2 linked regions of the Desulfosediminicola ganghwensis genome follow. The protein of the gene in region 2 interacts with the protein of the main gene of each other region in a pairwise test. Links are inferred from orthologs where the notes say so. Each region holds a gene or a part of one and is shown on either strand. Other genes may lie near its edges. The genes, in order: mrdA and FCL45_RS12845.

Evidence for each region.
Region 1: the proteins of FCL45_RS12845 (region 2) and mrdA interact in binary tests that used the Escherichia coli proteins (3 or more experiments, as listed by UniProt). The link is inferred for Desulfosediminicola ganghwensis from one-to-one orthologs.

What each region holds. Positions count from the first base shown.
Region 1 is NZ_CP050699.1:5,118,556-5,134,855, forward strand. The notes cover bases 585-3,491. They hold mrdA (penicillin-binding protein 2), read right to left. Parts: upstream 3,033-3,491; coding sequence 1,137-3,032; downstream 585-1,136. Other genes in these bases: rodA (rod shape-determining protein RodA), read right to left, coding at 585-1,089; FCL45_RS22135 (hypothetical protein), read right to left, coding at 3,051-3,491. Also shown: more of rodA, read right to left, coding at 1-584; more of FCL45_RS22135, read right to left, coding at 3,492-3,572; rod shape-determining protein MreC, read right to left, coding at 3,589-4,467; FCL45_RS22145 (rod shape-determining protein), read right to left, coding at 4,587-5,624; FCL45_RS22155 (AAA family ATPase), read right to left, coding at 6,330-8,522; aat (leucyl/phenylalanyl-tRNA--protein transferase), read left to right, coding at 8,934-9,623; FCL45_RS22165 (TSCPD domain-containing protein), read left to right, coding at 9,610-10,155; FCL45_RS22170 (HD domain-containing protein), read right to left, coding at 10,194-12,299; rnr (ribonuclease R), read left to right, coding at 12,447-14,666; FCL45_RS22180 (hypothetical protein), read left to right, coding at 14,843-15,370; FCL45_RS22185 (RNA methyltransferase), read left to right, coding at 15,516-16,262; FCL45_RS22190 (AfsR/SARP family transcriptional regulator), read left to right, coding at 16,282-16,300. UniProt on the Escherichia coli protein: Catalyzes cross-linking of the peptidoglycan cell wall. Responsible for the determination of the rod shape of the cell. Is probably required for lateral peptidoglycan synthesis and maintenance of the correct diameter during lateral and centripetal growth.
Region 2 is NZ_CP050699.1:3,024,183-3,040,523, reverse strand. Bases 13,394-16,341 are described here. They hold FCL45_RS12845 (penicillin-binding protein 1A), read right to left. Parts: upstream 15,762-16,341; coding sequence 14,025-15,761; downstream 13,394-14,024. Other genes in these bases: mutL (DNA mismatch repair endonuclease MutL), read left to right, coding at 16,015-16,341; FCL45_RS12850 (inorganic phosphate transporter), read left to right, coding at 13,394-13,912. In the rest of the region: FCL45_RS12900 (purine-nucleoside phosphorylase), read left to right, coding at 1-596; FCL45_RS12895 (amidohydrolase family protein), read left to right, coding at 715-2,028; FCL45_RS12890 (twin-arginine translocase TatA/TatE family subunit), read left to right, coding at 2,183-2,377; tatA (twin-arginine translocase TatA/TatE family subunit), read left to right, coding at 2,438-2,683; FCL45_RS12880 (class II glutamine amidotransferase), read left to right, coding at 3,351-4,493; FCL45_RS12875 (FMN-binding glutamate synthase family protein), read left to right, coding at 4,451-6,091; FCL45_RS12870 (FAD-dependent oxidoreductase), read left to right, coding at 6,159-8,516; FCL45_RS12865 (methylated-DNA--[protein]-cysteine S-methyltransferase), read right to left, coding at 8,585-9,091; FCL45_RS12860 (metallophosphoesterase), read left to right, coding at 9,450-11,525; FCL45_RS12855 (TIGR00153 family protein), read left to right, coding at 11,951-12,637; more of FCL45_RS12850, read left to right, coding at 12,647-13,393. UniProt on the Escherichia coli protein: Cell wall formation. Synthesis of cross-linked peptidoglycan from the lipid intermediates.

The sequences.
Region 1 (16,300 bases), 2.1 Mb from region 2 along the record:
CATCCGCACATTCATCAAAATTCCCAACGCCGCGACAGTGGTCAACAAAGAGGACCCGCCATAGGAAACCAGTGGCAAAGGAATACCAACAACCGGTAAAAATCCGAGTATCATCAAGAGATTTATTACCGCCTGCCAGAAGATCAACATAACAATTCCATACGCAAGCAATACACCAAACCTGTCGCGGGCATTCATCGCCACATACAGTCCCCAGAGCAGCATAAAAAAATAACAACCGAGAAAGAAAAGACAACCAACAAAGCCCCACTCCTCTCCCCAGACCGAGAAAGCAAAGTCGGTGTGCCGCTCCGGCAAGAAGTGCAGGTGTCCCTGGGTACCTTCCATATATCCTTTACCGAATTTTCCACCACTGCCTACAGCAATCTTGGATTGAAAAATCTGATACCCACTGCCCATCATATCCTGCTCGGGATTGAGAAAGGTTTGAATGCGCTGCTTCTGATAAGGTCGCAGTAATTTTTCCCAGGCGAAAACCACCACCACCAAAGCGGAGGTCCCTAAAGTTGCGATGGTGGAAAATTTCACTTTTACAAAGAGCGTCATCGACACAAAGATGATGCCAAGCATCAGCGCCGTACCGAGATCCGGCTGCAGCAAGATCAGCAAAAAGGGAAAGCCTGTCAGCAAGATGGGCATGAGCAGTTGCTTGAGGTTATAACCGTCGATGACCTCTTTTCTGGAATAATAGCTGGCCAAGGAAATGACAAGCATCAGCTTGGCAGGTTCTGAGGGCTGAAGATTAAAAAAACCAAGGTCAATCCAACGCTGTGCACCACCTGCCTTACTGCCGACAAAGTACGATAGGAGTAAAAGCATGATAACAAGGAAATAGAACGGATAATTCCAGATATGCAGATCGTTATAGTCAAAACTCAGAATGACCAGACAACAGGCCGCACCCATCAGGAAAAAATACGCCTGCCTCAGATAGGGTGGTGTCCCATATGGTTTGGGTGGGTAGGAAGCACTGTAAAGATTAAACAGTGCCATACCACAAACAAGTAGAATAAGCAGCAGCAGTACGAAATCAAAATTTTCAAAATGCCGCCGGTCAACACGAATCATATATATATCCTCTCTCCTGGCTGAAACTCCTTTTTGACCGGTTTCAATCAGGCTTGATTTTCCTTTTCTTCATTCGCTTGTAATTCATTAAGATAATCCTCGAAATACTTCTCAAGGACTACCTTGGCGATAGGTGCTGCAGTCGAGGACCCGCCAAGCCCATGCTCGACAATGACAGTCAACGCAATCTCAGGGTCATCCGCCGGCGCATAACAGGTGAAAAGTGCATGGTCCCGATAATTATAAGGAATGTCATCGTCTTTCAATCCACGGTACTTTGCCACACGAACGACCTGGGATGTACCAGTCTTACCGGCTATTGTCAGGCCATCGATCGCAATTTTACGAGCAGTGCCTTTTTTCCCGTGAACCACGTCTACCATGCCTTGATGAATGATATCCATAAACCGGGAATCGAATTTTTCATCGGCCACAACTATCGGCTCGAATGTATCGGTAACTTCACCGCTGGGATCGACAACTTTCTCTATCAACTGCGGCTGCATTCTTTTACCATTGGCCGCCAAAGCAGCTGTCATTACCGTGAGCTGGATAGGCGTTGCAAGATTATAGCCTTGGCCAATAGCCACAATTACTGTTTCACCGTCATGCCATCTTTCACCATACCGCTGCCTTTTCCAATTCTTGGTAGGGACGAGGCCACTTTTTTCATGCTCCATCTCCACGCCGGTTTTCTCACCCAGGCCGAATTTTTTGGCATACTCTGCTATAGTATCAACCCCAAGCCACTGCCCTAACTGATAAAAGTAAACATCACAGGACTGCTCAAGAGCCTCTTCCAGATTTACGGAACCATGCCCGCTATGCTTCCAGCAGCGATAGGTTTTATTGCCGAGAGAATAATGACCAGGGCAATAGATTTTGGTTTCGCGATCAACCAGACCTTTCGCGAGGCCAGCCAGACCGATGACCATCTTGTAGGTTGAGCCAGGCGGGTAGTTTGCCTGGACAATCTTGTTGAGCAACGGATGCTGTGGATTATCACGCAGGGCGTTCCAGTTCTTGTGTGAGATACCGCCGATGAACTGATCGAGCACGATTGACGGCGTTGTTGCCAGAACGAGCAAGCGCCCGGTCTTCACCTCCATGGCAACTACTGCACCAGCGCGCTCATCCCTATCCATCAGGTTCTCTGCAACCTTCTGCAGTTCGGCATCTATAGTGAGGTAAATCTGATTGCCCGGCAAGGGATCGATCTGTTTGAGCTGTTTGCGTTCAAAACCTCTGGCATCTACTTCAATATAGCGATGTCCTTTGCCACCCCTGAGATCTGCTTCGCGGAGCTTCTCCAACCCCTGCTTGCCAACAAGGTCCGTGCCGCTATAGATTTTCTGATCTGACTTTTCAAGCTCTGCCTTACTGATCACACCAAGGTAACCGATAGTATTGGAGGCAAGATTCCCGTACTCATACACCCTGACAGGTTTCACCTCAATACGAATACCTGGAAACTCCTGATTGTGGTTTTCAATATAGGCCAGGGTCTGCCAGTCAATATCTTCTTTGAGAGTGATCGGCAAATACCGTGGCACTCCCGAGGATTTGCGAATCCTCTCCCATAGAAGGGATATATCTTCCTTTAACACCGGCGCAAGACGTTTCAGTACTTCCTCGATGTCATGGCTGTCCTCACGCATGAGAACCACATTAAAAGAAGGCCTGTTGGTAACAATCTCACGCCCTTTTCTGTCGAGTATGTGGCCACGGGGAGCTGCTATTTCCTGAACTCTCACCCTGTTACTGTAAGCATGTTCCTTGTAATCATCGCCGTGGAGAATCTGCAATGACCAGAGCCTGGATATGATAATCGAGAAAAATGGTATAATAACAGCGACTCCGCCAAGCAAACGTCTCCGCAAAAGGTCTACAGCCTCTTCGTCCCGCTCGCTGAATTCCTCGACCTCTTTAAAAAACAACTTCATATACTTTTCCCTCTACGCTTAAAGCGGGTTCCTCGTTCTGTTTTTCAAGCGCCGAGATCGTGCACTGCGCATCTGCAAATGCTCATAGAGGCTGTTGAAAACAAGGAAAAATGGAATTGCAGCTAATATGAGCAATAAGGTGTCCTGGACAACCTGCCCCCAGGACCAATCTGGTATAGCATGAGCCGCGGAGATGGTTGCGAAAAAATACAACCCGATCTGCAGCAGGAAATAGCTTACGCCAACCATTGGAATCTGATAGGCACTCTCTTTGACCGGACTGTTGACAGTGATAGTCTTCAGGATGACAAAAACCGCAAGGAAAATGAACGGGTAATAACCCAGATTTGCCGCTACAAGCACATCGAGCATCCACCCCAGTGAAAACGACAGGAACACCCCGGGTATCCAGGGCAGCTTATATGCAGAAAAAGCAACCAACAGAAATATTATGTCAGGTCGGGCGAAATTACCGGGTAGAAGCTGCAGCATGGAGGTTTGCACTACAACCAGCAAAACCCCCAGGAGAAGATAGATCATGGCAACCAGCATCTGACTATCTCTCTGCCTCCATATACATTTCACGCAAGATTTTTTTACGGTCAGTGAGGTCAACAAAAACTACTTCAAGTTTTTGAAAATCCACGCTCGGCTCAACCTCTATTTCCTGAAACATGCCACGCTCCATGATGCGAACATTGGAGACACGCCCCAGCGGAATACCAGCCGGGAATATACCACCGATACCGGCAGTTACAATATAATCACCTTTTGCGACATCATCATTTTTCAGAACATACTGCAGTACGTAGCCATGCTCTCCGGCACCTTTTAAGATGCCGCGCACTCTGTTTTTCTGAAGCATTGCATCAATTGCACTACTGGGCGCATTTGCCAGCAAGACCTTGGAATAATTTTCAGAAGCATGAATAATCTGGCCTACCACCCCGCGCGGATTGACCACCACCATACCCTCAACCACATCATCTTCCGAGCCACGGTCAATAATTATAGTCTGGAACCAGAGTGACGGATCTTTACCCACAACTCGTGCGGTTATACGGCCAAACCCCTCTTGCTGTTTGAACTCAAGCAACTCCTCGTAGTGTTTGTACTTCTGATACCCTTCCCGACGTTCGCTCAACTCCAGCATGTACTTATCGACCAACGCCTTCAGCCGTTTATTGTCTTCTCTGACTTCGATCAGGGCTATATAATCGTCTTTTATCGCCGCGACCCCGGATAATGAGTGCGTGACCGCTGATTGCAATGGAGCTATCAGGTCAAGCGTTACCCTGTGCAACGCCCCAAAGCGCCCGCCCAGCATTGAGGCAAGCAAAAGAAGGCCCACCACCAGCAGAGTCCCGAACAATAGCAGGATTCGCACTGAAAGCAGGCCAGATTGTCCATTTCTCGCTTTCGCTCGATTTCTCACGGATCTCCACTTAACATTCATCGGCTAGAAACCGATACCACCTTGGCGTCCAACCGCCAGGTTGAACCGATACATTCCAACACAACCTGCCAGGCGAAAAAACGGCCTGTGCAAGCCGGTTAATAGATGGTGACTTCTCGCAGAATATCCAGATTGTCCAGAGCCTTGCCCGAGCCAAGTACCACTGAAGAAAGCGGATCATCTGCTACGATAATCGGCATTCCTGTAGCCTCTTTCAAGCACTTATCAAGATTCTTCAACAGTGCTCCACCACCGGTCAGCACAATTCCCTGATCGACGATATCAGCAGCAAGTTCTGGTGGAGTCACCTCAAGTGCCACCCTTACGGCCTCAACAATCACGTCTACCTGCTCGGCAATTGCAGACTGAATCTCGTCGGCTGAAATAGTGAGAGTTTTCGGAACACCTGAAACCAGGTCGCGTCCCTTGATTTCCATGGTCTCGTATGGCTCTTCCGGCATAACATTACCGATAGTGGTCTTAATCGACTCTGAAGTTCTCTCACCAATCGCCAGGTTATGTTTGCGCTTGATGTACTGCAGAATAGCCTCATCCATCTTATCGCCAGCAACACGAACTGATTTGGCATAAACAATTCCGGCAAGGGAAATCACTGCAACCTCTGTGGTGCCACCACCGATATCGATGATCATGTTCGCTGTCGGCTCAGTAATAGGCAAATCTGCACCGATCGCGGCTGCCATTGGCTCTTCGATGAGATATACTTCGCGGGCACCGGCCGACTCTGCAGATTCTTTTACCGCACGCTTTTCCACCTGGGTAATTCCGGATGGAACCGAGATCATAATACGCGGATGAACAAGGGTACGCCTGTTATGAACTTTGTTGATGAAATAACGTAGCATAGCCTCAGTCACTTCAAAATCGGCGATTACGCCATCCTTGATCGGCCTGATTGCTTTGATGTTGCCCGGTGTCTTGCCGAGCATCATTTTCGCCTCCTGCCCAACTGCAAGCACTTTGCTCATCCTGCCATCCTGGCGGACCGCAACAACGGAGGGCTCACGCAACACGATCCCTTTACCTTTGACGTACAACACACAATTGGCTGTGCCTAGATCTATTGCAAGATCGTTAGAGAGCCAACCAAAAAGAAAGTTAAATGGTGAATACATACAGCCTTCCTTGGAGTAAAAAAACCACCTTCAGTGGGGAAATTAGATGATCAATTCAGCGGGATATCGACTTGGTGTTTTACCCCCCTCAATCGCGTAAATTCAAGGTCTCTAAGAGATCACTTACAAAACTCCAAACCATAACAAACCACCATAGGGTTTGGCAACAAATTAGGTGTCGGCTACAATAATAGAAGAAATTTCGTTGACAGCGATTTCAAAGCCAGGTATATAATCGGTCACAAATTGCAGAGAGCAAAATGTGGGGCTATAGCTCAGCTGGGAGAGCGCTTGAATGGCATTCAAGAGGTCGGCGGTTCGATCCCGCCTAGCTCCACCACAGATATAAAAAGGTTACACAATTAATTTTGTGTAACCTTTTCTTTTTGCGTCACACTTCACTTTCCATCATCCCGTCGTCCGACTCAGCACACATTTGCCACACTGGCTCCACACGAACAACAGCATCATCGATGCACAATCAAATACACACCCATAGTTTAATTTTAACTACTTATGGTATGCCCTGCCCGATAGTAAGCACCCTTGCTGCACATTCCCTCATGACAAAGTATACATGCAGACCCAAAAAACATTGGTGCAGTGATAATCATCGCAGGGGATTGAATAAGCTCCCTCATCTGAAATAAGAAAAATGAAGTGTTCCTCACATGACCCTTTTAATCCGGTTATGGAGCACAGAGCTTAAAGAAGCTTTTGAACAGCCACCGGAACCGAAAGCACATAGGGGCTATGTTCCCGCAGTGCATCAGAGATTGCGTCTCGTGCCATCCGCGCAGCCTCCATCGTTTCGTACTCCCCGTAGAACACATACACCTGCCCGGAATTTTGTCTGTCTTCCAGGATGAAAAAGTTGTCGGCTTCCTGTCTATATTCTTCGGCGTCAAGCATCTGCTCAATATTTTCCTGCGCATTTTCGGCTGAGAGCACCATGAGCTGCATGGTATATTTGCTGTCACTTTCACCATGCAACCAGTTCTCACCTGCGGCCAGGCGGCGGAAGTATTCATTCTCCAAGCCCGGATCTGTTACCAAATCAACTTTTGTTACCGAAGACTCAATAACAGCACTCTCCATTTCAGGGACTTTCTTGATATTCGAACCCTGTATATTGATACTTGAGACGGTAGCTTCAGCTGGTTTTATTACTTTTTTTGGCTCTGCGCTCACGGTTCCGACTGTATCCTGTCCCGCCCTCAAATGTTCTGTACTGGCCGGTTTTACTTCAGTCATCTCAGTTACAGGCGCACCGGGCTGAAACTCAATGTTTTCGGTGGAATCGTCCAGAGACTTTTCAAATATCAGGTCTATATCCTCATTCGAGAGACCTTCAACGACACTCTCTGCTTCGGTTTGAACAGTGCCGTCGATCTCAGCCACGATCTCTTCTGCCCCGCCCTGTGATTCAGATGATTCGGTTTCTTCTGCCACAATCCTTTTAGCGGAACCTTTTTTCAGAGTCACCGGCTTGCGCGTTACCCGCTCTTCAATAATTTTTTTCCCAACTGTGGGCTGTGGTACTATGCTGACTACTTCCTTGACGAAATCGTCATCACCAATGATCACCGAATTTTCTTCCTTATCGGCTTCCTCAGCATATGCCTTGGACAGATCTGGTTTAACTATCTGGCTGGAGTCTTCGGACAGGTCTGCAACTCCTGACGCTTCCTGTTTCAATGTACTCGCTTCGGCGGCGCCTTCCGGCAATTCTGATTTGAGAGCAACCAACTCATCAATCTCTATTTCATTTATTGTGGTGGGTTCATTTTCTAAACCGGCACTATTATCAACAATAACATCATGCCCTGCCGGTGTACCTTGTTCAGGCTGTTTTCTTTCTGTGAGACCGATTTCGGCTGATGCCTGCTCTAATATTGTTTCAGGTTCTTCAATAATAGGCCGCTGCCCGGCAACAGCTTCAATTGGTTCGTAGCTCTCTTTTTTATTGCCTGTCACCAACACAAAAACAACAGCAAGAGTGGCCACAATGGCTCCACCTGCCATCAACATCTTCTTGTTTGAATAACCGCCAGGCCCAGGTAGTACTGCCCCTTTAATCCCTGCTCCGGTTCCACCCTCGCCGCTTTCTGCATTTTCCAACATGACACAAAAGGAAGCCCCTGAGTTTCCTCGTTTCAGCACTTCGTCTGCGCAGCTATTGATCTTCCTGAAATTTCCCCTCGAGACCTGATTAATTCGCGCAACAGCTTCCGTAGTAAACGAACCGGCATCGACTTGAGCCAGACGCCCTGTACACATTTCAATATACAGGGCGGTCTCAGACTCACTCAGCGGTTGCAGACCATAACGTTTTTCAACAACCTCATTCAGATTACAAATATGCAACTGTTCCAAGTTCTCCAACAGGCCAGGCCGGCCTATAAAGAGGATCTGCATACGGAAATTGTTAGCGTTAACCATGTCCAGCATTTTACGAATGCGCTCGAGTGTAGCCAGATATATTCGTTCTGCGCCATCGAAAACCAACGTCAAACGCTCAGGTAAACTTGCTGCTGATTCGGCGATCTCCCCCACCGCCGCCGCGACGCCTTTTCTTGTAAGATCTGTCACCTCGACCCCGACAATCCGGGCAACGACCTTTACAACATTTTCAAATGACAGCACAGTCTTACTAAAATATATCAGCCGGCAGCCATCAACTGATTCGTTGGCAACCATCTTACCTATTACCGATTTGCCGCTTCCCGCCTCTCCGGTTACCACCACCATTGGCACGCCTTCCGCCAGGTCCTGCCTGATATTCTTCAATAGATTCAGACGCCCTATCTCGGGATGAAAATTTTGCGGAATAAACTCCTCAGAAAAAGGTGAAAATTCCTTAGGGGTGGCCTCTGTCATTTTGTCGTCTATCTTCATTTCTCTATATCCATCTGGAACTGCCGCCCTTAATCATAAACCAGACATTTTGCAGCAATTCCAATCTCGCTGTAACGTTCAATTCCTGTTGTCCTTTCACTTGGAACAGGTACAACCATTCACCTAATCCTGCCATTATATGACCAATCGCGCACCAATCCTACCATTGTCGGCACTTCGCTTCAACCGCTCTGAAATCGATCCGGCAGTTCGCTGCCTTCAATATCCATAATCGCCTGGTACAACTTTATTTAAAAGATGAGCTTTTCCGGCAGGTCTCTTGTTGGTACGTAACAGGCTCTGTGTTTAATATTTTAATGAGTATTTTACGATACAGATGCATTTTCCCTCTGCCGATTGCTCTGCATCGCATATTATTGACATCCTGGAAAACTACGGTTAACTTCATTCATGCCAGTATTTCAACTAACAGATAATATTGTATTTCCCCACCCTGACCTCGCAGAGGATAGCGGGCTGCTTGCCGTAGGCGGCGACCTCAGCCCCGAACGTCTCATTAAAGCTTATAGTAACGGGATTTTCCCATGGTACTCGGAAGGTGATCCTATTCTCTGGTGGTTCACTGCCCCGAGACTGGTATTGTTTCCCAACGAACTCAGGGTCTCTAAAAGATTAGCCCGAACCATCCGAAAGCAACCGTTTGAAATCAGCTTTGATCGGGATTTTGAGCAGGTCATCCATAACTGCGCCAGCTGCAGGACCAAAAAAGGTGAAGAGACCTGGATCATTAATGAAATGCAAAACGCATATATCGAATTACACAGGCGTGGCTACTGTCATAGCGTCGAGTGCTGGCAAAAAGGCCTACTCGCCGGTGGTCTTTACGGGGTTCTGATAGACAAGGTCTTTTTCGGAGAATCGATGTTCACCCGGATTACTGATGGCTCAAAGATAGCCTTTGTTGCGCTGATTGAACACCTCAAAAGAATTGGGGTTCAGCTGGTTGACTGCCAGATGACAACGGAACACTTGCTCCGCTTCGGAGCACGAGAGGTTGAGGGAAAAACGTTTCAACAATTGTTGGATAAATATATCCAATCATCCAACCCTGATGGTAGGTGGACGAATGAGCAAAAATGAGAAGAGAACAGGAACCTGTCCAGGCTGTATAAAGGAAAGAGAACTGACCCCATTTGATAACCTTGAACTCTGCTCCGAATGCGGGTCGATCGCGGAAATGATTGCCAGAGACAAAGATCGGGTCACTCGAATCAAAAATCTGCTGCCAGAAAGGAAAAATGGCGATCCGGTGGTACTTCCGGAAGTTCTGGATGCTGTTCGCTACAGGACTAAAGATCGGGAACACAATAGCTGGTACGTCTCCATCAGCGAAATGAAAGGTGAACCAGTTGAAATTTTTGCTTCCACTGCCTTTGACCGGGACCAGCACCTTCAGTCAAGAATATCCAATCTGACAACAATTACCCGGCTGGTCTCCCTGGTTTTACGGCATATAGCACTTGGTGAAGATCTGACTCTGGAAAAGACCCTAACCCAACTACACAGAAGCTCCAGGCAACGCGACGATCTACCGGATATGCTGGTAAAGGTTCTCAGTAAGTATGCGAACCGCCCAGAGGATATTGCCAGACACGAAGTTGAAACACCCTGATCTTTTCAGAGCAGTGTTTCGCAACCTGCTGGAGGTGATCAGCACTCCAGGTAAAACTCATAGGGGATATTGGACTTGTCGAAGTGCCGCAAGACCTTGTGCAGTGCATGCAGGTTCGGCACCTTGAAGTTAAGTTGCCAGGCCGGCTCAAGGGTGGAATATTTAGAAAGCAGCTGAAGGTGGGTGACATCCAATTCTTCTGGTGCATTTCCCAGGGACTGCATAACTTCAGCCCGGGACGCCCGTAGGATGTGCAACTCCTGTTGCTTGCGCACAGATGTTTCCCGAAGTTGCCAGCTGATATTTACCGCGTCTTCGCGCCTGAACTTGATGGAGTGCAATCGAGTGCATTTTTTGTGGTGTACTGAGAACCCTTTCTCGGTGAGTAACGCGCAATTATCCTTGTTGGCAGGGTTTGGCTTACAACAGGAAGAGAGCTTCACAACTACGGGATCCAGTGTGGTCAGCTGAATTTTATTAAAGGCTCCGGTTGGTGTGAAAAGTGGAGACACACCATCGAACATATCATTTTTAATCCTGGCCATAACATCATAAAGCCGCAGACGCCCCTCACCAGTACGACCGTAAAGTTCCTCCAGCGTGTCGACATGGAAATCCCTGAGCAGTTGAAGCAATGGTTCCCCCTCCAGAACATGAAACGGGAAACCGTAACGGAGCATCTCCTGCCTGAGAAGCGATTCACCGACCTGACGGGTAACTCTTCTCCGTCGAATCCTGAATCCTCTGGCCAATTCAGCTCTGGCCCTGGGCGTCTTACAGATATTAATGACATGCTGCTCAAAGCGAACCGGCTCCTTGGCTCGTATGATTCGGACCATGGAACCATCCGTCAGCACATGATCAGCAGGCACCCTGGTATTTCGTATCATCGCACCGAGACAGGTCCGGCCAATCTCAGTATGGACCCGAAAGGCAAAGTCGAGAACCGTTGATTTAAACGGCAGACAGATAAGATCTCCCTGGGGCGTATAGGTGTAAATTTCTTTCTTGCCACTGGCGGCGATGACATCCCGGTACGAGAACGACTCGTCTGAACTCAATACATCGAAGAGTTCCTGAACCTCTTTGACAAAATGTCCCTGCTTACCCGACTTTGAACTCCAGTTACGAAAAAGGCCCCGCTGAGCCTTTCTGGCCATCTCATAGTCCCGTATTTTAAAGAGGAATTTCTGACCCTTAATGATAGCCCTTGCGTGGAGCCCCTGATAGCCTGTCGGCTTCGGATTGGCTATAAAGTCACGGATAGTTCGGGGAATAGGACGGAATGTCTCGTTGATTATGCCCAGGGCGCGATAACAGGAATGGCGATCTTTAACGACAATAACGATCTCCATCGGAGTTTCGATGCGTTTCAGGAGCAACCGGTTGGTAGCATCGTAATAAGCCCAAAGTTCTTTAGTACGCATATTCACTTCGGCGGGAAGCTCATATGCCTTCACCTGCTGCCTGAGTGCCTGTACTATTTCCAGGCCGATTGGTGACTTGCCCAACTGCCTGATATGACTGTTAAGCTTAGCACCCTGTTTGGGATATTTAAAAAGCAGAGCCAGATTATACATCTGCCTCTTAATGGTAAATAAGCCGAACACGGTTGCCAAAGGCGCATAAATATCTATTGTTTCATCAGCTATTCTCTGGCGCTTCTTGCGCGGCAATGCCTGCAGGGTACGCAGATTGTGCAGCCGGTCGGCAAGTTTAACAAGCATAACTTCCGGTCGCAGTGCCGCACCTGAAAATATTTTTCTGTGCGTTCTCTGGGAATTATGTTGCTTACTGCCCGAAACATGCGTTACTTTTGTGCAACCCTCAACGATTGCCTGAACATAGTGACCAAATCGATCACCTACCACTTCAGCCGTCACTTCCTCCACATCTTCAACAGTGTCATGTAACAGTGCAGCAGCAAGAATTTCCGGATGGATGATATCCATCTCTTCGGCTAGAATTTTGGCAACTGAACAAGGATGAAGGATATACGCATCACCAGATTTACGCCATTGATCATAATGGGCCTCAATTGCAAAATCGAGTGCTTCCCAGAAAACAACCTGATCCGGAGAATCTCCCAAGAGGTCAAGCATCTGCCGACGGTAAGAAACTATATCAAAAGGAATACGACGCATACTCTCCTTTTAGGCGCATGCCAGCATCGGCACAGATATATATCTGCCCGCTAAAACCATGCTACACTGAAGAAAACTAATAAAATAACAGACAATCTTGTCTCAGAATAACAGAATTCCCCGTTCAGGGGGAACAAATTTCATTTCATGACTCAAAAAAGATACTCACGAAAAAAGCATCATTCCAAATCCTCTCACAAAAGAGGATCATCGTCGAAAGACCAAACAATACAACATTTTGAAAAGCAGGTTTTGGCCTACCTCTACACCTCCACAGAACCGGCAAGCATGGCCGACATCACCCGGGCTGTTACCGGAAAGAGTACACTGACCCAAGAGGTCAAAGGTACTTTTACTCATCTGTTACATACTAAAACATTAACCAAGGCGGACAAGAAGAGATTTCAACTCAGTCCCAATGCTCCTCTTTACGAGGGCACATTGCAGCAACATCCGAGAGGCTTTGGTTTCGTATCCGTCGCTGTCAAGCACGCCAAGGCTCCCGATCTGGCCAAGGATATCCACATCACTTCGAACAGGATGGGCGGTGCCATGCACGGCGACCGGGTTCTGGTTCACACCCGGCGTGGCGGCTCTTCCGGACGCCCTGAAGGTACAATCTTAAAAGTTTTGAACCCTGGGGCAGACACAATTGCAGGTACTATAGAATTAACACGGCGCGGTTGCTTCGTTCACCCGGATGACAGCAGATTCCCTTTTACTGTCGAAGTGAACCCTGCCGGCTTCGACAACCTTGCCAATGGCATTGCAGTCATCGCCCAGTTCCGTCGTCCTGAAAAACCATCGCCTGTTATAAAAGGGAAGATCATCGAACTCCTTGGGCCAGCCGATAATATCGATGTACAAATGCGGCTGGTGATTGAAAAGTTCCATCTGTCACACATCTTCAGCGATGAAACCCTGGCAGAAGCGAACCAACTGCATGAAAGCGTTAAGCTAACCGAGGACCGTGAAGATTTACGTGACATCCTGCATGTAACAATAGATGGGGAAACAGCCAAAGATTTTGATGACGCAGTCTGTGTTACCAAAACCGCACAGGGTTTCCAACTCCATGTGTCAATTGCCGATGTCTCTCACTATGTGAAACCCGGCTCGGCCATCGACACGGATGCATATCAAAGGGGTACATCCATATATTTTCCAGGCAGAGTAATTCCCATGCTGCCCGAGAAGTTGTCTAATAATCTTTGCAGCCTTATCCCCAACGTAGATCGAATGGCAGTGACAGCAGTCCTGGATTTCGACCATTCCGGCAAGCGGATCGGTAAGCGGTTCTGCAGATCCGTTATTAAAAGTCATAACAGATTTACCTACACCACGGTTGCCCAGCTTGTTATAGATAAAGATGAAGAGACTCGAAACGCTTTTGGTCCCTTTCTTACCATGCTTGATCATGCAAACGACCTCGCCCGGGTACTCCTCGCCAGGCGACTGGAGAGAGGCTCTATTGGTTTTTCATTGCCCGAAGCCGAAATCCAACTTGATACAGACGGTCATATCGAGAGCATAACCAGAGCTGAACGGAATTTTGCCCATCAGATAATCGAAGAGTTTATGCTGGCAGCCAATGAAGCGGTGGCAGAAACCTTCACCAGGAAACATCGTCAAAGCCTCTATCGAATTCACGAATTGCCGGATCATGACAAAATTGTGGAATTCAGCGAATTCGCCAAGACGCTCGATCTTCAGCTCCCCCCACCCGAATCAACTGCTGAGTGGTTTGGCAAAGTTCTTAAACTCTGTAAAGGTTCACCCAAGGAGTATATCGTTAACAACCTTCTGCTAAGAGCAATGCAGCAGGCCAGATATTCTTCGGACAATGTCGGGCATTTTGCTCTGGCAGCTACAGATTACACCCATTTCACCTCCCCTATCCGTCGCTACCCCGATCTCATCGTCCACAGAGAGCTCTGTGCAATGCTGGCGGAACAGAGCACACGCAAAAAACAGACCAAAGCAGAAAACACTATAAAGAATGACCTGCGCGAAGTCGGGATATTCCTCTCCGGCAGAGAACGGACCGCAGTCTCATCAGAGCGCGACATGGCCGACCGGCTCAAACTGCTCTATATGGAAAAGCATCTTGGTGAATCGTTCAAAGCAATCATTTCCGGCGTAACTGACTTTGCGTTCTTTGTCGAATTGTTGGATCTCTTCATAAGCGGATCTGTCTCACTTGAGTCACTCAATGACGACTATTACCTCTTTGACGGCAAACATCATCGAGTCATTGGTGAGGTAAGCGGCAAGATCTATCAAATTGGTGATATCATCAGCGTTACCGCAAGCGATGTTGATAGAAATAAAAACAGAATTTACTTCGAACCATCTTCACAGCAATAACGAGTAGAAAGACTTAAAAATCAGTCCATCTAGCCGACAGGGCCTATATTGATCGATATTTTTGCACCTTGACTTGCTGCACTATTTCGAATTAAGTACTCTCAGGAAGGTACTGATTAATACTTTTTTTTCTAAAGATATATTTTACGGTTAACTCGTTCTGGAGGATAGTTCATATGGAAGAAACCAGCATGCTTGCGTCGTTATTCGGCAATCCTTTTGCCAAGGGGCTTGCTTTAGGCTTAGTGATCTGTATCATCTTGTGTTCGTTTATGTACATTCGCGGACTGCTTCGCAGACGTGAACTCAGTAAAGAGGTTGACCGTCTGCGCAACCATCTGCACACCAAACTGGAAATCGATTCTACTGATAACGAACGGCGTAAGGCAGAGCTGACCCGTCTGAAGCAGGAGCGCGACAATCTCCGCATTACTGTGCAGTCACTGAACCAGAAGCCTGGTCGAAAAGAGATTCGTCAATACTACATCTATCAGACCGCAATCGACATCATGTTCGAAAAAGCTCCAGGGTTTGCACCAGCCTGGCAGGTTACCCTGAAGGAGGCTGAGAGACTGTTCGAAAAATCTGAAAGTGGTGTGGTACCTCTGCTTAAAAGACTGATGCCTTCTACCGCTGACAAGCAGGTTGAAGAGTACGAAAAAATCAGCAGAATCTCAATGGATACCACCAGCAAGAAAAACTGAGATTTTTCTGCACGAGCGGAAATTCGACGTCAGTTTCAATTACTTCAAGCAGGGATTGACCGAAACAACGGTTCAATCTCTGCTTGTTGTTTAAGCCCTCTGCCAACACCCCTCCTTTTACAATTTCCTTTTCCTGACAGATATCATGCATCAAGACCGTGAGCTTTTATCCCAGGTGGCCATTGTCCTCGTCCACCCGAAATTTGCAGAAAATGTAGGTTCTGCCGCGAGGGTCGCTTTTAATATGGGCATCAGCAGAATCATTCTGGTCCGCGACGAAATGCCGGACCGGGAAAACATGGCCAAAATGGCCACCCACAAAGCTGCACATCTTCTCGACTCGATAGAGGTATATTCCACCCTGGAGGAAGCACTGAAACCCTTTTCGATTATCGTCGGCACCACGGCCCGACTCGGCAAAAAGAGAACCATCGAGCGTAATCCCAGGGAAGTGATAGAAGCGGTTATCCCCGATCTCCCCAACAACCATATGGCCATAATGTTCGGCCCGGAAGATACCGGCCTGACCAATGACGAACTAAAATACTGCAATTACACCTCATGCATTCCGACAGCCGATTTTTCATCACTCAATCTGGCCCAGGCTGTCGCTATCCACTGCTATGAACTGTATTTCAGTATAGTTCACGCCCCCAACGCTGTTGAGCCCAATCCAAGATATGCATCATCTTTCGAACTCGAAGGGATGTATAAGCATGTGGAGGATGCCTTATTACGTATTGATTTTCTGAAAGAAAAAAGTCATACATACTGGATGAGCAACATCAGGCAGTTCCTTGGAAGAGTCAGACTTTCCTCTAAAGACGCCAGCGTCATTCGTGGTATTTGTCGCCAGTTTTTATGGTACAAGGGGAAAAACCAGAAAGAATGATTTACTATGAGAGCCGACGATGGACACACGCGATATCC
Region 2 (16,341 bases):
GATTTCACTTTTACGAAGGCTACTCAACCAAAGAAGTGACCTTTCCCATCAGGGTACTGTCACTCCTTGGGGCCAGACTACTCATTCTCACCAATGCTGCCGGCGGCCTCAACCCGATCATCGCTCCCGGCTCTATTATGGCGATCAGAGATCATCTGAATTTCCTCGGCGAAAATCCCCTTCGTGGTCCAAATATTGATGAGTGGGGACCGCGCTTTCCAGATCTTTCAGTGCCCTACCACCCCGGCCTTATTAAAACAGCCATGGATTGTGCCACAACCTGCGGCCTGAAAAACGTGATAAGCGGCACCTATGCCTGTATACCAGGCCCAAGTCTGGAGACGCCTGCGGAAACCAGGTGGCTGCGTGATTCCGGAGCGGATGCTGTGGGAATGTCTTCTGTGCCGGAGGTGATCGTAGCGCGCCACGCTGGCATGGAAGTACTCGGTCTCTCGGTTGTTTCCAATGTTAACGATCCTGACAATTTTCAGCCGATCCTTCTTGAAGACATTATAGCTACTGCTGCCAAAGTAACTCCGCAACTCCAGCAGCTGGTTACAGAGGTAACCCGCAGATTGCCATCACTCTCCATTTAGGTCACCCTGTCGATGGCGAAATCGAGATGCGACCAGGTTGCTGTCGTGGTATGTTCACAGCCAATCAAGATCTCAATAGGCTGTATTCACAAATCTTATTTTCTTTCTGGAGTATCCCATGGAACAACCGGATCTCATAATAAGCGGTGAGTACCTGCTCCCTGCCGCCAGCCAGTCCTCTGTGCTCCATAACCACGGAGTAGCTGTAACAGGTAACGCCATAACAGAAATAGCGCCCACCGGCTTACTCACCGGTAAATACCCGCAAGCCGAACATCTTCACACCCCCCACGGTCTGGTGATGCCAGGGCTGGTAAACACCCACACCCACGCTGCAATGGCATGCTTCAGGGGTATCGCCGATGACCTGCCGCTGATGACCTGGCTGCAGGACCATATCTTTCCGGCGGAAGCCAAACTTACACCGGAAATCGTCTACCATTCAACGCTGCTCTCTATCGCAGAGATGATTAAATCCGGCACAACCAGCTTTTGTGACATGTATCTCTTCACGAAAGAGGTCGCTAAAGCAGCACAAACAGCCGGTATGCGTTGCTGGGTTGGTGAAGTTCTCTATGATTTCCCATCACCCTGCTACGGTCCACTGGAGAATGGTTTCAGCTATATTCAGGAAATGTTCGATCACTACCGGGACGACCAGCTAATCACTGTTACTGCCGATCCGCACAGTGTCTACACCTGCTCACCGCAACTACTGGAAAGACTGGGAGAAGTTGCAGCGAAGGAAAACAGCATCTATCATATCCATCTCTCGGAAAATCAGTCAGAAGTTGATACCTGTACAGAACGATACGGCAAATCACCGGTTCGGCATCTGCAGTCACTTAATCTACTTGGCCCCAATGTGCTGGCAGCACACTGTGTTAAGCTGGATGATGAGGAAATTGAAATCCTTGCCAGCAACGAAGTAAAAATAAGCCACTGCCTTGAATCCAACATGAAACTCGCCTCAGGTACAGCCCCGGTGGTCGAACTCCTCAATTCCGGAGCCCACCTCTCTCTCGGCACTGACGGCAGCGCTTCTAATAATGATGTGGACATGTTCGGCGAGATGAACAGTGTGGCAAAAATTCATAAAGCAATACATAGTGATCCCACCGTGATGGACGCGGAAACCACTCTCACTGCCGCCACCATAGGTGGTGCGATAGCCTTGAATGCCGACCAGAATATCGGCACGCTGGAGGTTGGCAAAAAAGCTGACTGCATCGTCATCGACCTCGATCAGCCTCACCTGACGCCCTGTTATAATATACCATCACACATGGTCTATGCTGCACGGGGCGGGGATGTGCTTCACTCGGTCATTAACGGGAAGGTCGTCATGCGAGACAGGAAACTCACCACTCTTGACGAGGAAAAAATTCTCGCAAAAGCTGCAGCAATCGCTCAAGTCATAAAAAGCACATGACATAATTTGATAATTGTCAGGGCAATCGGCCGGGAATCCAACATCCTTGACTTTCTGTCGATTCTACTCTACATTCTAGTGGCACTTTTTTAAGACCATCCGTCTAGGCTAAAGATGGTCAGTTTATTGTAATTTCTTTCGCCGAGGTAAATATATGTTCGGACTTGGAATGCCGGAACTCATCGTTATTCTGGTTATTATTGTAATTATTTTTGGAGCAGGTAAACTTCCAGAGATCGGCTCCGGAATTGGTAAAGGTATTAAAAATTTCAAAGAGGCTACCCGTCAGGAAGAGGATCCCAAGAAAATTGATGAGGACAAGAAAGACAACAGCGACAAGACCGCTTAGTTTTTTGATCAAACCTCTCGCTACATCGCATTAGAAGCAACAGCCCCTTAGGAGCAAATCATGTTTGGACTCGGCACACCTGAGCTAATTGTAATTCTTGCCATAGGAGTGCTCGTTTTCGGTGGCAAAAAGCTTCCAGAGATCGGACACGGACTTGGCAAGGCCATCTCCTCTTTCAAAAAAGGCGTCAGTGACGTTGAAGGAGAAACCAAGAAGATCGTCGATGATATCCCAGGCGTCAAAGAAGCCGCAGAGATCAAAGAAAAAGTTGATCAGGTCAAAGACATCGGCCGCATTTTGAAATAGCCCCTTTCACCCTGATTTTTAAACGCCAGCATACTCTGCGACTCCATCGCTAAGGTAACTGGCGTTTTTTATTTCCTACCACTCCCCAGGCACCGGCATCTCAAGCAGCTGTGTTGGGCCTGCATTTCTGCTCAACTGCAATACTTCCGTCGGCAGAGAATCATTCACTCCACCCGGGTCCTGCAAGGTGAGCCCTCCAACTGGTATTCCACCAGATCAGGCTTAGTTCAGATCATAGTGCCACCTTTACGATGAAACTCAATATACAGTTCCTGGCACCAACAGCCTAATCTTCACATTTCACGAGATAAACAGGGCGCCTGCCCCATCTTTACAGATAAAAAATCCTGATTTAAACCAATCCATACAATTTTTCATTGAATGACCTCCCTGCTCCTCTTACTCCGTAATTGCCCATACCGACAATTGAGCACCTCTTTTTTTACATTTTTGAATATTATTCTGAATTTTTGCCAGAAATCTGACAATATAGTATTTTTCTTGACTTTCTCTGGAATTTTATTTAAATCTACAAATCCAACTTCGCAGTATCGTAATTTTCTAGTCTTTGTTCATCCGGCAGGAATCCCCGTCCCGGCTTGTACCTCATAGACGCGTTTAACATAGCCCATCCGGGCTACTTTCTTTATTTTCAGCAGGAGAAACCATGTGTCGCTTAGCTCTAAAAACAGCGAATGAACCATTCTCCCCGTACGAAGTGATACAGGCAATGGAAGCCATGCAGGAAGGTTATGATGGCTCCGGGCTTGGACTGCTACTTCGCGGGATGGAGTTTGAAGATTTCAAATACAATCCGCGCTTCCCGATTCTTTCCGGAATCGCACATTCTAAAAAAGCGGAACAGCGCATGGATGAGTTCATGGATGAACGCGGATACGAGCTCAAATATGACCATCGTTTCACCATGCGTCCGGAACTCATCGAAGCCAAAGACCGCTACAGATACTTTCTTCGTGCCTACCGCATGCCTGTTGAATTTAAAGACAAACCGCAGGAAGAGCGCGAAAGGGAATTGCTACTCACTCGTCTCGCCTTAAGAAAGCTGGGTGAGGACAACAACAACGACCTGACAGTATTCTCCTTCTATCCTGATGTTGCGATGATCAAGGAAGTCGGTTGGCCGCTTGAGATCGGCAACGCACTCTCTTTATGGGACGGCCAGATCAAGTCGCGTGTCTGCATGGCCCAGGGTCGGCAGAACACCAACTACGGCATTAACCTGTACGCCTGCCACCCATTCTTTATAGAAGGTATTGCCACCATGACCAATGGTGAGAACACCGCCTTCGTACCGATTAAAGATTGGCTGCTTGGCAAAAACATCCCAGGGTACATTGGCTACCAGAGTGACTCTGAAGTATTTGCCCATATTCTGCACTACACACTCAAACAGCTCAAGCTGCCGCTTGAGGCGTACAAACATATCATCACTCCACTCAGTTCCAAAGAGCTTGAAAAGCATCCCCAGGGAGAGTTCTTAAAAGGTCTGCGCAATGTTTGTCGTCGCCTGGTAATCGATGGTCCCAACGCTGTCATCGGTACTCTGCCGGACGAAACCTGCATGCTGGTAATGGACCAGAAGAAACTGCGCCCGGCAACCGTTGGCGGCCGTGATGGCGCCTGGGCCATTGCCTCAGAGATTTGTGGCGTAGACGCACTGGTTCCCGACCGGGACCCATCCCTCGACTTCCAGCCAATGCGCGAACATACAGTTATCATCCCTCCCCATAGAAAGGAATTAACCATATGGTCTCAACACAATCAGTTACCGTTACCCCAAGCAGCCTAAGCTACACTGATTTACAGTGGATCATCCAGCATCGGGAGGATCGCTGTACCCTGTGTGGAAAATGTACTGCCATATGCCCAAAAGGGGCAATTCACCTCACCTACCGGAGACAAAGAGTCCCTCGTGTAGATGTGCTGAGCAAAAAACGTGGCAGCGATTATAAAACCTTCGTCGGAATTCGTCAGAGAACCAAGATGGCTAATGCCTGCATTGGCTGCTCCATGTGTTCCATGGTCTGCCCCAATGAGGCAATCACGCCGGTGCCGAATTCCAACGAAAATCGTTCAGTATTCTTCAACAACCAGAAAGGTGAACCGAACAAGCGCGGCGGCCGTAGAAATGTCGAAGGTCCGACCCTGCTCGATCGCATCATGTTCGACCGTATTTCGATGCTGACTGACCCTGCGCTCGATGCGGGTCGTCACGAGTTCAATGTCACCACCACTCTCGGGCGCGTACTTTCCCCTGAGGATTTTCTCGACAGAACCATCAACGGCGGCTGGATACCACCAACCCGCGAAATATTTCCGTTCGTGATCGGCTCCATGTCCTTTGGTGCACTGTCGCCAAACATGTGGCTCGGAATGCTGCAGGGTGTCGCCTACTGTAATGAAGTACTCGGTATCCCGGTCGTCATGTGTACCGGTGAGGGCGGCTGCCCACCTTGGGTATTGAGAAGCCCTTACCTTAAATACATTATTTTGCAGATCGCTTCCGGCTACTTCGGCTGGGATGAGATCATCCGTGCCATTCCGGAGATGCAGTGCATGCCTGCAGCCATCGAGATCAAGTATGGCCAGGGTGCCAAGCCTGGAGATGGCGGACTGCTCATGTGGTATAAAGTTTCCAAACTGATTGCACGCCTGCGTGGTGTTCCGGAAGCTGTTGACCTGCCTTCACCGCCTGTTCATCAGACTCTCTACTCCATTGAAGAGAGTGTCATGAAAATGGTTCAAACCCTCTCCACAGCGTTTGAGCACAAGGTGCCGGTATATCCTAAAATTTCCGCATCAACTTCTGCCAAATCCGTATTGAACAACCTGGTTCGTAACCCATACGCAGCCGGCTTGATGATAGACGGTATCGACGGCGGAACCGGTGCGGCTTATAACGTCTCCATGGATGCCACCGGTCATCCGGTCGCTTCCTGTGTTCGCGAGTGTTATCTTGATCTCGCAGCACAGGGTAAACAGAACGAGATCCCGATCTTTGCAGCCGGCGGTATCGGCAAAAACGGCAACGTTGCCCAGAACGGCATGGCTCTCGTTATGCTCGGTGCATCAGGTGTCCATATCGGTAAATATATCATGCAGGCCGTCGGCGGCTGCCTCGGCAACGAGAAGAACCGCTGCAACGTCTGCAACACCGGTATCTGCCCGAAGGGTATTACCAGCCAGAGCCCGAAACTTTACAGACGTCTTGACCCGGACAAGGTCGCCGAACGCGTTGCAGACGTATATATGTCTATCAACACTGAGGTCAAGAAGATCATGGCTCCGCTCGGACGCTCCCAGTGTCTGCCGGTCGGTATGTCCGACGCCCTGGGTATCGCAGATAAAGCTGCCGCAGAAAGGCTGCAAATCAAATACGTCTGCTAGACCGACATAATGAACAAACACGTAACGGAGTTCAATATACTCCGTTACTTGACATGAGGAGTTATCAGTGACTACGACTGTTATAAAAGGTCTCGACAACAACGGAATACGCATCAGCTCAATGAAGTTTGAGAAGATGGTTCGCTCTGCTGCGTCTGAGGCCTCATCCCTGCTATTAGAAACATACGGCCAGCATAACATCGGTATCCGGCTTCAACACGAGGACGGACTCGACATCAAAGTTAAAGGCCCATCCGGGCAGCGTCTCGGCTGTATGGGTTTACCCGGCACCTCCATCAAATGTGAAGGTGCAACCTCAGACGACCTCGGTTACCTGAACATCGGCGCGGAAATTACCGTTATCGGTGATGCCACCAATGGTGCCTGTAACGCCATGGCCGCTGGTAAAGTATACGTTGCCGGTTCAATAGGTGCCCGCGGTCTCACCATGACCAAGTGGAACCCGGCCTATGAAAAACCCGAGCTTTGGGTTCTCGGTTCGACCGGTGACTCTTTTGCCGAGTTCAACTGTGGCGGTATCGCTGTAGTTTGCGGTATCGATGCCAAAACCCCGGAGAATGTCCTCGGCTACCGTCCCTGTGTCGGTATGGTTGGTGGTACAATTTACTTCCGCGGTGAAACCGACAGTTCATTTTCCCGTAACAATGCCCGGCTTGATGTACCTAACGACGAGCAATGGCAGTGGCTTTCTGAAAATATGGCCGGCTACCTGCAGAAAATTGGCCGCGAAGAGTTGCTTGAGACCCTCACCAAGCGTGATGAATGGCAGATCCTGATCGCCATTACTCCACAGGAGCGCGCCCTGATGTGGTCGGGACCTATGCCTATGGCTGAGTTCCGCAACGAGCACTGGAACAAAGCTTTCGGCGGCGACCCGCTGCGCGATCTGGCCCCGGGCCTTGATCGTAGCCCGATTGCAGCAATCGTCACCGATGACCTGCGCCGCAAAAAACCTTTCTGGGCCAATCAGGAATCAGCCGCGCCTTGTACCTACTATTGTCCGGTACATATACCGACCATTGACCGTCTGAGACTCATTCGCGAAGGTAGAGCGGATGAAGCTTACGAAATGCTGCTCCGCTACACCCCGCTGCCAGCCTCCGTTTGCGGCGCCGTATGCCCGAACCTCTGTATGGAGAACTGTTCCAGAACAGGTGTTGACGACTCCATCGACATGCATATTCTCGGTCGGGCTGTCGGTAACTTTCATGCCCCTGAAGCTCAAGCATCTACCGGCAAAAAAGTGGCCATCATCGGTGGCGGCCCTGCAGGAATGAGTGTTGCCTGGCAGCTGGCTCTGGCCGGCGTCCACGCACATATCTTCGAATCAGGTGACCAGCTTGGCGGTAAGCTTGCCCAGGTTATCCCCTGGGAGAGACTCCCCCGGGCTATCTGGGACATTGAGATTGAGCGTTTTAACTCCATGGAAAACATCAAGGTAAGTCTGAATACCGAGATGAGCAAGGAGAAGTTCACCGCATTACAGAAGGACTACGACTACGTAGTTATTGCAATTGGTACTCACGAGCCCCGTCGTCTGCAGTTCCCTGGTCACGAGAATGTAACCGCCGCGCTGGACTTCCTCAAATCAGCCAAGAGCAGCTCACCGATGGAAGTGGGCCGTGAGGTGGTTGTGATCGGTGCCGGTAATGTGGGCTGTGATGTTGCCTGTGAAGCGTATAGGCTTGGTGCAGAGAAAGTCACCCTGGTGGATATCCAGAAACCGCTTGCTTTCGGCAAGGAAAAAGAGGCAGCCCAGGAACTTGGCGCCCAATTTCGCTGGCCTGTTTCCACTAAGGAAATCACCAAAGAGGGGCTGATAACCGCCGAAGGTGACCTGATTCCGGCTCAATCGGTCTTTATCTCTATCGGTGATGTACCGGCTCTCTCGTTCCTGCCTGATACCGTAGAGACAATCACAGTGGGCGGTGCCGCCTGGATCACCACCAACAAGGCTCATGTCACTTCCAGTGGCAATGTACTCGCCGTCGGTGACGTGGAAAAACCAGGACTTGCCACCAACGCACTCGGTGCCGGTAAGGAAGCTGCCGAATTCATTATCGCCCAGTGCAAAGGTGAAGAGTTCAAACCGTTTAACAAATCGGTTATCAGCAAACGAGCACTCACCATTAATCACTACTCTCCTTGTTCCAAGGGATCGACCGAAACGGATCAGGCGGAACGATGCCTCTCCTGCGCTTCGTGTCGTGACTGTCATCTCTGTGAGACCATCTGTCCCACCGGGGCCATTACCCGCCGCGAGATAATTATCGGTTCGCAGAACGGATATGAATTCAAGTCAGATTTCGACTTTGAATATGTCTCCGACGATAAAAAATGTATCGCCTGTGGATTCTGTGCAGATACCTGCCCTTGCGGTATCTGGACCATGAACCCGCTGTAGCAGTCAATCTGCTTCAGATATATTCAGCCGATCTACCGTTTGTTCAGCGGTGGATCGGCTTTTTTCCCTTACCAAAGTCGATCACGCCGCTCATGGCTCAGCAGATACGACTTCAGCTCCACACCGCTTGCAAAGCCTGTAAGTTTCCCTCCCGCTCCCACTACCCGATGGCAGGGTATAATGAGCGGAATCGGGTTTTTGTTTGCTGCCTGCCCTACTGCTCGGCTCAATCCCGGACTCCCTAGTTTTGCTGCTATTTGCCCATATGTTAACACTTGGCCATGAGGAATATCCTCTATGATGTGCCAGACTTTTCTTTGAAATTCGGTGCCATTCAGCTGTATGGGCAGGTCAAACGAACGTAATCTGCCATTTATATATTCCTCAAGTTGGTCATGTGCCCTACGGTGGAGTTCACACTCGCTGTGACGGGGATTACGTTGTGATAACAGTCGCTCCTTTTCGATAGACCCGATAATAAATTGTAAAGATTGCAGGCTTTCACCATCACTCGTCAAAAATATCCCTGACAACGGTCCCTGATCAAGCGAACAGAAGGTTTGTATACAATTCATGGTTATATATGTGGAAAATTAATTTATAATAATAAACTCTGATTCCCCCCAATCTTCAGCTTAAAGAGGTGGGAAGAGAGATGCGGCAGATTGGCATGTGGCCCTCCGGAAATCGATTCATTATATTGAGTTGCCGGGAACACTTCTTTAGCTTTGGGCTGTTACTCCTCCCCCCCTAACTACTTGCTCCTCACGCCTCGATTCGTGAAGCTGGGCTTTAAGGGGAATCAGATCATTAATTAAGCTGAGATATACGACACTTTATATCCCATTGCGTTGACAGCAAAGACAAACAAAGTGTATTCTTGGCAGGAAGTTATGTTCCATTTCTATTAACGCTTTAATACCCCTCGTGAAAATGCAAGACCCTCTACATAAAATACTGGTACCGATCAAGGATATCCAGAATATTCGCGGCGTGGCGATGCCCATTGGTCTGGAATACCTGCAACTGGTGGTAACCGGGCCACCGGGAGCTGGAAAATCGTATTATATCAACCAGATCAAAGGGTGGCCTAACGAAGGGTATATCGACCTTACCCGAAAAGGGTGGTGGAAAGACCAGACGCTGATCTACAGGCCGCGGGAGGTCCACCTCGGCATGCCTTTTGCCGGGCACAAAGAAGCTCTTACTGTCTTTGAAAAGGAATGGCTGGAGCAGGATCCTCCGCCACCAATCGAATTTGAACGCCTCAAGATTCCGCCTAAAAAGCAATATTTTTTCCAGACCAACTGGCGGCAACGGTATATTTTCGAATTCCTTCTTCCCGACTATGAGACAATTTACAGACGCCGGAAAGAACGTCAGAGCCGCGGTTATTTTCCAGTTGATACAGAATTAACCGAGGAAATTGTTCAGAAACAGATCCAGGCATACCAGGAAATTGCCCTCTATCTGCATCGGGCTGGTTTAAATGTTTATATTCGCATAGGGCTTGAGGGCAAGCCGATGCGTATAGCCGAAAAGGGCGTTGCCACCATACCTAAATGGGCGATCAGTTATAGCCCACCACGCCCGAGCCTTAAGACCTGGGCAGGCTGGAAGCAGGTCATTGGTATGAAACAAGGCAATTGGTTTACCATCACCAATGACATACGTCGTATCAGGGGGATCAATAGAATCGCCCATGATGGCCGAACATTCGAAATGCTTCTTGGTGACCAGCGCCTCTGCTTCCACCCTGAAATTCCACTGGGAGTCAAACGCAAAGATATACGAAAGAGCTGGATCATCAACACCCCCCAGGCATGCTCAAGCACAGACCCCACCGGTTTTGTCCGCATCGCTCCTGGTGAAACGGTGATCCTCGGTAAAGCCAACAGCGAATACGACACTATTCTTCAGTTCTCGGAACAAGTAGCAAATCGCCACGCCACTATCACAAATAACAGGGGAGATCTGACCATAACCCCGCTTGACGAGAAATACGGTGTCAAACTTGTTCGTTTTGATGATCTGGACTACCGGGAGCAGGTCGAGGCAAATCGACAGAAAGCCTTTATCACCATACGGCATCTTTATGGAGGCCCGATCGCTTTGCTTGAGCCTGATGTGGCGCTAAAACGGATTCAGGAACTCAACACCCTGATGGATAATGAACCAATGCGTCCACCCAGGCGAGACGGCATGCCAGGAGGAATCATTGAACTCGATCAGCGCGCGTTGCCCCTGATTATCGGTGATCTGCATGGAATGGTTGATAACCTGCTAAAAATTATCGCCGAGAACTGCCTGCTCAATTGCCTGCAATCTAAATCAACGACAATCATAATTCTTGGCGATGCAGTTCATTCAGAACTCCTCGACGAGATGGAGTCAATGGATAGCTCAATCCTGTTGATGGATCTGATCATAACACTCAAACTTCGCTTTCCTGAAAACTTCTTCTACATACGCGGAAACCACGACACTTTTGCCACGAATATCAGTAAAAACGGTATTCTTCAGGGAGTGCTGATGCGTAACCGCCTGGTTGAACTCCGTGGCGAAGAATATGCGCAGGAGATGGAAAAGTTGTATGACAAACTCGCCTATGTCGTCAAATCCAAACACTTTTATGGTTGCCACGCGGCCCCACCACGTACTCAGGTCACGTACGATGACATAGTACATATCGCCGACAATCCCGTACTCATCAGAGAAGTGACCAAAAACAGGCTCCAGCGGCCTCATTATCTGGCAGGATACACCAAAAGCGATGTTAAAAAATTCAGGAAGGCATTGAAGGTTAAAAAAGGAACACCTTTCATAGTCGGTCATACACCACTTGACCCATTCGGCTCAATCTGGAAAAACGTTGGCTCAATCAAGAACCACCATATTATCTACAGCGCCCATCAAGAGGGTCCCGCCATTTTACAACAGCTGAAAGGTGGCCTTATCCCTCTGACCTACCCTGCAGAGCCTCTGACCAAACTGATAAATAATATCTGACTTTCATTGCCATGTTCATACAGGCCGCACAATGGTTGTCATATTGGACTCCAACTGGAATCATCGCCACCTGCCCCTGGTCACACCCGGCGGTTGTTCCGCCGTCAATCCCGGTTGTTCGTCTGCCGGATCCCGCACATTACCTCCTGATCAATTCCTGCCAATTTCTTTGTGTAATATAGTTTTCTTAACACAATCTTAATATTCAGTATTTTTTCAAAGATTCCATAACTAACTGGTCCAACGTACTTATTCAATTTATCTACCCTTAATTGCAGCCCAATATTTGATTGGCAATTCTTGATAGTTCGGTTTAGTTTAACCTGTTTTTAATATTCGCCTAATATTAGTGTTAGGAGAGAGACAATTCTAGCTTGAATTGAACCAAAATGCCTGATGGCAAAAAAACAAAAGTGAAGAGGTCAATGATCATGCGATCAACTACGCCCCTGTCGGGCCTGTTCCGACGTTCACCGTTTAAGCCGATTCAGGAACACATGCGTGCAGTGTTCTCCTGTATCTGTCTGGTACCACCCCTATTCGACGCAATCTATGCCAAGGATAAAGGACAGACCAGAAATTTATCCCGACAAATCAGTGAACTGGAAACTGAAGCGGATAAAATCAAATCCACCTTCAGACTTAACATGCCTACCTCGTTATTGATGCCGGTAGACAGAAAAGATTTACTCGGTCTTATCAGCGATCAGGACTCCATTGCCGACACGGCAGAAGCTATCAGTCAGATAGTCACCTTCAGGGATATGATTGTCCCCGACAAACTCAAATCCCATCTTGACGAGCTGCTTGAGGGAACCATGGAGGTAACTTCCGAAGCCAAGGAAATGATTGAACAACTCGACGAGTTGCTGGAAGTTGGCTTTGGAGGACGTGAAATGGCACGAGTCACCGAAATGATTGCCGGTGTTCGCCGCAGCGAACACAATATCGACGCCATCCTCCATCGCGCACGCAGGGCGCTTTTTGAAATTGAGGCTGAATTAGATCCAGTTTCTGTGATGTATTGGTACAAGATACTCGAACTTCTTGGCAACATTTCAGACCAGTCTGAGAATATGGCTGACCGCGTACTTTTGTTCCTGTCCAAATAAGAGGGGAAAATGGAAATTATTGCTACTTATGGAACCGCCATGGTCATCCTGGCGGTTATCTTCGGACTCTACATGACCTGGGGTATTGGCGCCAATGACCTTGCCAATGCCATGGGAACCTCTGTTGGTGCAGGTGCCATCACCGTAAAACAGGCTATATGCATCGCCATTATCTTTGAATTTATGGGGGCTGTACTGGCTGGAGGCCATGTTACCTCAACAATTCGTAAAGGCATCATCGATCCCTCCGGTATCGCTGCCAATCCCGAAATCCTTGTTTATGGTATGCTGGCATCGCTTCTGGCTGCTGCACTATGGCTGATGATTGCCTCTACCAGAGGTTGGCCTGTGTCAACCACACACTCCATTATCGGCGCGCTTATCGGATTTGCTCTCGTTGGAATCGGACCCGAAGCCGTTAAATGGAGCAAAGTGGGCAGCGTTGTTGCCAGCTGGGTAATATCCCCTGCTATTGGTGGCACGATTGCCTTTTTATTGGTGATGAGCACCAGAAAGCTTATTTTCGACACGGATCAGCCACTAAGGAACGCCAAGAAGTACGCGCCGGCTTACATTTTCATGGTGGGCTTCATGATCTCCCTTGTCACCCTCTTCAAGGGACTCAAACATCTGAACGTTGATCTCACCGTCCTCCAGAGTTTTGCCGTCGCGAGCATTATTGGCGCAATGGCAGCTGCGCTGGGCTGGTACTTCATCAGAAATATTAAAGAAGATATCGGCACCAACCGGGAAACCCACTTCGCCAGTGTGGAGAAAGTTTTCAGCCCGATGATGCTCTTTACGGCCTGCGCCATGGCCTTTGCCCACGGCTCAAACGATGTGGCAAACGGAATCGGACCGCTCGCTGCTGTAGTAAGTATTGTCGGTTCCGGTGGTGAAGTTATGCAGGAATCCGATCTGCCTGTCTGGATTCTGCTGCTGGGTGGCGGTGGTATCGTGCTCGGTCTTATCACCCTCGGCTACAGGGTTATGCTTACTGTCGGTAAAAAGATCACAGAACTCACACCATCCCGCGGCTTCTGTGCTGAACTTGCAGCGGCAACCACAGTAGTCCTCGCCTCCAGGACAGGGCTGCCGGTTTCCACCACACACATCCTGGTAGGTTCCGTACTGGGTGTAGGTTTAGCCAGAGGAATCGGCGCGCTTGATCTCCGAGTCGTCGGAAACATTATTATTTCCTGGGTGGTCACCTTGCCGGCAGGCGCTGTTATGGCCATGCTGATATTCTTCACCCTGAAAGGTATCTTTGGTTAACCTGGAAGTATAGAGCAGGAAAAGATTCAAGCCCGACCGGTATTTTTACCAGTCGGGCTTTTTTGTTACCTATACAACAATCCGAGATGCGATTTCCAGGTCTCCTGATTTTTCAGCGGGCAGAATCCCCCCGGGCCTCTGCCATAAAATCCCTCCAGATGGGTACAGCCGTTCTTCCACCGTTTTCCTTGTCGCCAAGGGTCTGATTCAGATCATGGCCGACCCATACTCCACTGATATAGTTACCGTTAAAGCCAACAAACCAGGCGTCTCTGTTTTTATCGGTGGTACCGGTCTTACCCCCTGTTGCGCCGGGCAAGCCACTGGCACGCTTTCCGGTACCATTGGTCACCACCTCTTCCAGCATGGCTTCCATGTTGAGTGCGGTCCTTGGTGTCATCGCCTGAACCCTCATGGGCGACTCCCGCCAGAGCTCTTTGTCCTCCACCACAATGCGACGAATAAATGACGGTTCGGTGTAAATACCACTGTTGACAAATGGTCCATAAGCAGCAGTGATCTCGAGCAAAGAAACATCCACCGTACCAAGAGCCAGGGACAGATCTGGTGGCATCTTCGCGGTAATGCCAGAGGCGTCAGCCATGGCATGAACTCGTTTGACCCCGACATTTTGCATCAACCGGACAGCCGCAACGTTATAGGAGTTTGCCAGTGCATTCTTTAAGGTGGTATCCCCATGATATTTTCCGGAGTAATTCTTCGGCTGCCAGACGCCATGTTTACCGCCGGAAATAGAAAGGGGTGCATCACTGATGATGCTGAGCGGTTTCCATCCATCCTGAAGAGCGGCGGCAAAAACGAAAGGCTTGAAAATTGAACCTGCAGGCCGTTTTGCCTGGACCGCCCGGTTAAACGGTGATGCAAAATAATCAGCCCCCCCGACCAATGCCCGCACCCTGCCGTTGCTGCGCTCGATACACACCAGTGCTCCCTGCGGTATCCGGCGCGAATTCACATCCCTCAGCGCCTGACGGACACCTGCAGAGCGCAGTCCACTGACCACCGCTTGAGTAGCACTTTTCTGTAATTTCGGATCGAGGTGAGTGTAGATTCTCGCGCCCGCTTCCTGCAGTGGACGACCTAAGATCTCAGTTGCCTGTTTTTTGACCACATCGAGGTAATACCCGTTGACCGGGTCAAATCCCCGCTTGCCAGCTCTCAAATTCAGCTTGGAAATATAGGCGACCCTGGCCTTGTCCGGAGTAATATAACCGTCATCCGCCATCCGGTTGAGTACATATCGTTGCCTCGCCCGAGCTCTATCCAGATGCTTCAAAGGAGAATATCTGGTGGGTGCCTGCGGCAGACCGGCAAGCAGCGCCACCTCTCCAAGAGTCAGCTGCGAGGCCGATTTACCAAAATACACCTGAGAAGCGGCCTCCACCCCAAAAGCACCCTCACCCAGGTATATCTGATTGAGGTAGATATAGAGGATCTCCTTTTTGGTCAGAAGAGTATCTATTCTCCAGGCAAGTATCGCCTCCTTGAACTTTCGGATATATGTTTTTTCAGGGCTAAGCAGCAAGCCGCGAGCCACCTGCTGGGTTATAGTGGAACCTCCCTGGCTCTTGCGACCACTTTTCAAATTTACCACCAGGGCACGCATTACCGAGATAAAATCAAGCCCCTTATGCTCATAAAAACGGCCATCTTCGGCAGCTACAAAAGCATCCGGGAGCAGTTCATGCATGGCCTCAAGCTCCACAACGGTTCTGTTTTCCGCAAAGACCCGCTCGATAACTCTGCCGTGCCGGTCATAGATTATAGAGGCCTCAGCCGGTTGGTAATTGGCTACTGTGCGAATATCCGGGATCTGCAAGCTCTTCATTATAAAGAGAGAACTGCCCAGAAATATAGTGAGCAGCAGGCAGATTGAAAACAGAAACCCGATTATATGTTTCTCATTACGCGGTTTCCTGCGAGGCTGGGTTGGCTTACTGGAAGCCTTGGATGACTTGCTTTTCTTTTCGTCTGACACAAGGAGAATAGTGTTGGTAAAAATTGGCTCTTTCTGTATCTTTAATGACCAGACCCAAATGTACCATTTACCTTTCAACAAGCAACTCTAATTCGTTTCATTCATGGCTAAAATCCGTATCCTGCCTGAGCAGTTGGCAAACCAGATAGCTGCAGGCGAAGTAGTAGAGCGCCCGGCCTCCGTCGTCAAAGAACTGGTTGAAAACAGTCTTGACGCAAGTGCAGACCGCATTGAAGTTGAGATCGAGGGCGGCGGCACCCGGCTCATCCGCATCATTGACAACGGTGAGGGAATGGATGAGGACGATGTGCTACTCAGCCTTGAGCGACATGGTACTTCTAAAATACAAACCGATAAGGACCTGAACGCCATCAATACCCTCGGGTTCAGAGGGGAGGCTATTCCCTCTATCGGTTCCGTTTCCAAAATG